DNA from 2 places in the Streptomyces sp. NPDC051315 genome. Region 2 is predicted to be linked to the other one. Evidence: predicted binding sites of a transcription regulator. Region 2 holds the regulator's gene; the other holds the start of a gene.

Region 1 (3,409 bases), on a different contig from region 2:
ACCACCACCGGAGACGATGCCCTCCTCGACCGCGGCGCGGGTCGCGGAGATGGCGTCCTCCAGACGGTGCTTCTTCTCCTTCAGCTCCACCTCGGTGGCGGCGCCGACCTTGATCACGCACACGCCGCCGGCCAGCTTCGCGAGGCGCTCCTGGAGCTTCTCGCGGTCCCAGTCGGAGTCGGTGTTCTCGATCTCGGCCTTGATCTGCGCGACGCGGCCCTGGACGTCCTCGGACTTGCCGGCGCCGTCGACGATCGTGGTGTCGTCCTTGGTGACGGTGACGCGGCGGGCGGAGCCGAGCACGTCGACGCCGACCTGGTCGAGCTTGAGGCCGACCTCCTCGGAGATGACGGTGGCGCCGGTGAGGGTGGCCATGTCCTGCAGCATCGCCTTGCGGCGGTCACCGAAGCCGGGGGCCTTGACGGCGACCGCGTTGAAGGTGCCGCGGATCTTGTTGACGACGAGGGTGGAGAGGGCTTCGCCCTCGACGTCCTCGGCGATGATCAGCAGCGGCTTGGAGGAGTTGGTCTGGATGACCTTCTCCAGCAGCGGCAGCAGGTCGGCGATGGAGGAGATCTTGCCCTGGTTGATGAGGATGTACGGGTCCTCCAGGACGGCCTCCATGCGCTCCTGGTCCGTCACGAAGTACGGCGACAGGTAGCCCTTGTCGAAGGCCATGCCCTCGGTGAAGTCCAGCTCCAGACCGAAGGTGTTGGACTCCTCGACGGTGATGACACCGTCCTTGCCGACCTTGTCCATCGCCTCGGCGATGAGCTCGCCGACCTGCTGGTCCTGGGCGGACAGACCGGCCACGGCGGCGATGTCGGACTTCTCGTCGATCGGGCGGGCCGAGGCGAGCAGCTCGTCGGAGACGGCCTTGACCGCCGCGTCGATGCCCTTCTTCAGGGCGGCCGGGGAGGCGCCGGCGGCGACGTTCTTCAGACCCTCGCGGACCAGGGCCTGGGCCAGCACGGTGGCGGTGGTGGTGCCGTCACCCGCGATGTCGTTGGTCTTGGTCGCCACCTCCTTCACCAGCTGCGCGCCGAGGTTCTCGTACGGGTCCTCGATCTCGACCTCACGGGCGATCGTGACACCGTCGTTGGTGATGGTGGGGGCACCGAACTTCTTGTCGATGACGACGTTGCGACCCTTGGGGCCGATCGTCACCTTGACCGTGTCGGCCAGCTTGTTGACGCCGCGCTCGAGGGCGCGACGGGCGTCCTCGTCGAACTTCAGGATCTTCGCCATGACAGCGGGAGCCCTCTCGGAAATCTGTGGGTGGAAAAGACACTGCGCCCCGGGCGCCCGGCTTCTCAAGTGGTCGCGGGGGCCAGGGGCGCAGCTTCAAGCAACAAAATGTGCTTCCGGAATGTCCGGGTGACTTACTTCTCGATGATCGCGAGAACGTCGCGAGCCGAGAGGACGAGGTACTCCTCGCCGTTGTACTTCACCTCGGTGCCGCCGTACTTGCTGTACAGGACGACGTCGCCGACCTTGACGTCGAGCGGCAGGCGCTCGCCGTTCTCGAAGCGGCCCGGGCCCACGGCGAGGACGGCGCCCTCCTGGGGCTTCTCCTTCGCGGTGTCCGGGATGACCAGGCCAGAGGCCGTGGTCTGCTCGGCGTCGAGCGGCTGGACCACGATGCGGTCCTCGAGCGGCTTGATGGCAACCTTGGAGCTGGCGGTCGTCACGATCCGACCTCCCCCTTCGGAGATCTCACGGGGTTAACTGTCTGAGGTGGCGACCAGGTGGATCCGTCGTCGCGGGTGCCGGACCTGCCCGTCGCGTTGTTGGCACTCTCCAGTGGGGAGTGCCAGGGCTGAGACTATGACCGGGGTTAGCACTCGGTCAAGCGGAGTGCCAATGCCGGCGGCGCGTCGGGGGTTTTTCACGGGCGCCGGGCCGTGCCGGCTTCCGGAGTCCGTGTCGGCGTCGGCGGGGGCTGCCACGCCCGGGACCCCCGCTTCGGCCCCGAACGGGCCTCGTCCCCGAACGCCGGACGGGCTGGACATACCACCCCGGCCCGGGAGGCACTGCCGCACCCATCCCATGCCGCCACATCAGGTGGCCGTCAGAGGTAGTCCTCCAGCCGGCCCACCGTCAGCCCCTGTTCCTGGATCCGCCGCAGCAGTGTCGTCGTCCGTTCCCTGAGGCTCGGGCCCGTCGTCTCGTCGGGGTCGACCGCGATGATGTCGCCGGGGCGGAGGCGGGGGGAGCCGTGGGTGTAACGGAGGTCGGTGGGACCCATGGAGACGCGCCAGAGGACGACCGCCGTGATGCCGCAGCCGGCGGCGGCGCGCAGGGTGGTGGTGTCGTACGTGCCGTAGGGCGGGCGGAAGAGGCGGGGGCGCAGGCCGAAGCGGGATCTGAGTTTGTCCTGCTGACCGCAGATCTCGGCGCGCTGGCCGGCGTAGGGCAGGCCGCGCAGGGCGGGGTGGTCGAGGGTGTGGTTCTGGAGGTTCGCGCCGACGGACCGCAGGCGCGCGAAGTGGGCGTAGGCCGGGCCGGCCACGCTGTCGGTCAGGAACATGGTGACCGGGAGGCGGAGCTCGCGGACCATGTCGACGAAGCGGGGGTCGCGTTCGGCGCCGTCGTCGTAGGTGAGGAAGACGACCTTGTCGCGGGTGGGGACGTGGTCGACGACCGGGGGAAGGTGGGGGCGGCGCGCGGGCGGCGGTGAGGTCGGGGCGGGGGTGGGGGCGGGGGCCAGAGGGGACGACAGGCCCCAGCGGCGGTAGGCCGGCCGGGGCGCCTGACCGGGGTGCGGTCGTACGTGTTCCGCCGCCTTTGCGCTCTGGTGTTCGACCGGGTCGGCGGACCGGGCGCAGCCGGTCAGCGTCGCCAGGACCAGCAGGACGGCCACCAACCCCCGCGTGGTCACAGGTAGTCCTCCAGGCGAGCCACCGCGTATCCCTTCTCCGTGACCTTGTTCAGGAACCGGCGGATCATGTCGGGCATCGTGCCCTTCCAGTCGTCCCGGCCGCGGAAGTGGCTCAGGACGATGTCGCCGGGGTGGAGGTCGCGGTCCCACTCCCGGTAGTCCCAGTGGTCGGCGAAGACCTCCGCGTTCCAGAGTGGCGCGTACTTCACGCCGCAGGCCTCAGCGGCACGCAGGGTGTCGCGGTTGTAGCTGCCGTAGGGCGGGCGGAAGAGGGTGGGCCGCTTGCCGTAGCGCTCCTCGATCACGTCCTGCATGCCGCAGATCTCGTGCTTCTGACGCTCGTAGGACAGCCCCGGCAGGTAGGGGTGGTGGAGGGTGTGGTTGTTCAGGCCCACTCCCCCGTCCCGCATCTTCTTGAAGTAGCCGTAGTCGTCCTTGATGAGGTAGTCGCTGAGGAAGGCGGTGTACGGGATCTTCAGCTCGGTCGTCATCCGCAGGAACGCCGGGTCCTTCTCGGCGCCGTCGTCG
Region 2 (3,409 bases):
ACGTAGATACGGCCGGCGCGGGCCACCCGGGCGCGCGCGCCGGGGACGGCGACCGAACCGGAGGCGGTACGGGTGGGACGTACCGGACCGGCAGGAGGTCTCACCAGGGTCACCACCCGGCCCTCCAGCAGGAAACCCCTCGGCTCCAGCGGGAACACCCGGTGCTTGCCGAAGCGGTCCTCCAGGGTGACCGTGCCCGCCTCGCAGCGGATCACCGCGCCGCAGAAGCCGGTGCCGGGTTCCTCCACCACCAGGCCGGGCTCCGCCGGGACCTCGGGGACGGGCTGCGGCTTCTTCCAGGGAGGGGTCAGGTCGGCGGAGTACTGGCGCATTCGGATGACGATAGGAGAAGCCCGGCCGCGGTCACGGCGACACGCCGAAACGGGCCGCCAGCGCGTCCCGCTGCGCCCGGACGAACGCCGCGTCCACCACCGCCCCGTGACCGGGCACGTACAGCGCGTCCTCGCCGCCGAAGGCGAGGAGGCGGTCCAGGGCGGCCGGCCACTGGGACGGTACGGCGTCGCGGCCCGCCTGCGGCTCGCCCGACTCCTCGACCAGGTCGCCGCAGAACACCACCTCCGGCGAGCCCGGCACCAGCACCGCCAGGTCGTGGGCCGTGTGACCGGGGCCCACGTTCGCCAGCAGGACCTGCCGGCCGGCGCCCAGGTCGAGGGTCCACTCGCCGGAGACCAGGTGGCGCGGGCGGACGAGCGTGTCCACGGCCTCCGTCGCCGCCGTCTCGTCGAGACCGTGGCGCACCGCGTCCGCGCGCAGCTCCTCCGCCCCGCGGCCCTTGCGGGTGAGGACCGACTCCGCGCCCACCGCCGCGAAGACCTCCGCGCCCGCGAACGCCGCCGCCCCCAGGACGTGATCGAAATGGGGGTGGGTCAGCGCGAGATGGGTCACACGGTGGCCGGCGAGTTCCTCGGCCTGCATCCGCAGTCGCGCCCCCTCCCCGAGGCTCGACCCCGCGTCGATCACCAGGGCGGCGTCCGCCCCGACGACCAGCCCCGCCGTGCAGTCCCACACCGGCAGCCGGCACCGCCCGACCCCGGTCGCGACCCGCTCCCACCCGAGCTCTTCCCAAGTCACCGTCATACCGCGACGCTAGCGGGACACCCCCTCCGGGCGCGGTGCGACGGGACCGACCTTGCCCCGGGCGTACCCCACGGCCGTACACTGGGCCGGGGAACGCTGGCACTCGGAACGGACGAGTGCCAGGTGAGGCGCCAAGGGGACGACGTGCTGGAGGTGTGCGCGCATGCTGAGTGAACGACGGCTCCAGGTACTGCGTGCCATCGTCCAGGACTACGTGGGCACCGAGGAGCCGGTCGGCTCGAAGGCGCTCACCGAGCGGCACAACCTCGGCGTCTCCCCGGCGACGGTCCGCAACGACATGGCCGCCCTGGAGGACGAGGGGTACATCGCCCAGCCGCACACCAGCGCGGGGCGGATCCCCACGGACAAGGGGTACCGCCTCTTCGTCGACAAGCTGGCCGGCGTCAAGCCGATGACGGCCCCCGAGCGGCGGGCCATCCAGAACTTCCTCGACGGCGCCGTCGACCTCGACGACGTCGTGGCGCGGACGGTACGGCTGCTCGCGCAGCTCACACGGCAGGTCGCCGTCGTGCAGTACCCGTCCCTGACCCGGTCCACCGTGCGGCATGTGGAGTTGCTGTCGCTCGCGCCCGCCCGGCTGATGCTCGTGCTGATCACGGACACCGGCCGGGTCGAGCAGCGGATGGTGGACTGTCCGGCCCCGTTCGGCGAGGCCTCGCTGGCGGATCTGCGCGCGCGGCTGAACAGCCGGGTCGCGGGCCGCCGGTTCACGGACGTGCCGCGTCTGGTGGAGGACCTGCCGGACGCCTTCGAGGCGGAGGACCGCGGCACGGTCTCGACGGTGCTCTCCACCCTGCTGGAGACCCTCGTCGAGGAGAACGAGGAGCGGCTGATGATCGGCGGCACCGCCAATCTCACCCGCTTCGCACATGACTTCCCTCTCACCATCCGGCCCGTCCTGGAGGCCCTCGAGGAGCAGGTCGTGCTCCTCAAACTCCTGGGCGAGGCGGGCGATTCGGGCATGACCGTGCGCATCGGCCACGAGAACGCCTACGAGGGACTCAACTCCACGTCGGTGGTGTCGGTCGGCTACGGTTCGGGCGGCGAGGCAGTCGCCAAGCTCGGCGTGGTCGGACCGACCCGCATGGATTACCCGGGAACGATGGGAGCGGTACGCGCAGTGGCACGGTACGTCGGACAGATCCTGGCGGAGTCGTAAGTGGCCACGGACTACTACGCCGTTCTCGGCGTGCGCCGCGACGCGTCGCAGGAAGAGATCAAGAAGGCCTTCCGGCGGCTCGCACGCGAGCTGCACCCGGACGTCAACCCAGATCCGAAGACCCAGGAGCGGTTCAAGGAGATCAACGCCGCTTACGAGGTGCTGTCGGACCCGCAGAAGAAGCAGGTCTACGACCTCGGCGGCGACCCGCTCTCGCAGGCCGGCGGCGGTGGCGCGGGCGGCTTCGGCGCGGGCGGCTTCGGGAACTTCTCCGACATCATGGACGCCTTCTTCGGTACGGCGTCCCAGCGCGGGCCGCGCTCGCGCACCCGCCGGGGCCAGGACGCGATGATCCGGCTGGAGGTGGACCTCGACGAGGCCGCCTTCGGCACGACGAAGGACATCCAGGTCGACACGGCGATCGTCTGCGCCACCTGCAGCGGTGAGGGCGCGGCGCCGGGGACCACCGCCCAGACGTGTGACATGTGCCGCGGTCGCGGTGAGGTGTCGCAGGTGACCCGGTCCTTCCTGGGCCAGGTCATGACCTCGCGGCCCTGCCCGCAGTGCCAGGGCTTCGGCACCGTGGTGCCCACTCCGTGCCCGGAGTGCGCGGGCGACGGGCGGGTCCGCTCCCGCCGGACGCTCACGGTCAAGATCCCGGCCGGTGTCGACAACGGCACCCGCATCCAGCTCGCCGGCGAGGGCGAGGTCGGTCCGGGCGGCGGTCCGGCCGGTGACCTCTACGTCGAGATCCACGAGCTGCCGCACCCGATGTTCCAGCGGCGCGGCGACGACCTGCACTGCACGGTCACCCTCCCGATGACCGCGGCGGCCCTCGGCACGAAGGTGCCGCTGGAGACGCTGGACGGCCTGGAGGAGGTCGACATCCGGCCCGGCACCCAGTCCGGGCAGTCGATCCCGCTGCACGGGCGGGGCGTGACGCATCTGCGCGGCGGCGGGCGCGGTGACCTCATCGTGCACGTCGAGGTGCAGACGCCGACCAAGCTCGATGTCGAGCAGGAGCGGTTGCTGCGGGAGCTGGCCAAGCTGCGGGGCGAGGAGCGGCCCCAGGGGCAGTTCCAGCCGGGTCAGCAGGGGCTGTTCTCCCGGCTGAAGGACGCGTTCAACGGG

The links. Region 2 encodes HrcA, which represses chaperone genes, less so after heat shock. Its sites were predicted from a motif close to TTNGCACTCNGNNNNNCNGAGTGCNAA; they were not measured.
Region 1: a site for HrcA is predicted at 1,838-1,864, ahead of groES (co-chaperone GroES). Genes of this name have one in related genera too.

What each region holds. Positions count from the first base shown of each region.
Region 1 covers NZ_JBITEN010000031.1:53,068-56,476, reverse strand. The annotation lists gene groL (chaperonin GroEL) at 1-1,248, opposite strand, end outside; gene groES (co-chaperone GroES) at 1,383-1,691, opposite strand; gene ACIBBD_RS37525 (polysaccharide deacetylase family protein) at 2,072-2,881, opposite strand; gene ACIBBD_RS37520 (polysaccharide deacetylase family protein) at 2,878-3,409, opposite strand, start outside.
Region 2 covers NZ_JBITEN010000035.1:20,424-23,832, reverse strand. The annotation lists gene ACIBBD_RS38340 (DUF3097 domain-containing protein) at 1-332, opposite strand, end outside; gene ACIBBD_RS38335 (MBL fold metallo-hydrolase) at 364-1,098, opposite strand; gene hrcA (heat-inducible transcriptional repressor HrcA) at 1,262-2,278, shown strand; gene dnaJ (molecular chaperone DnaJ) at 2,279-3,409, shown strand, end outside.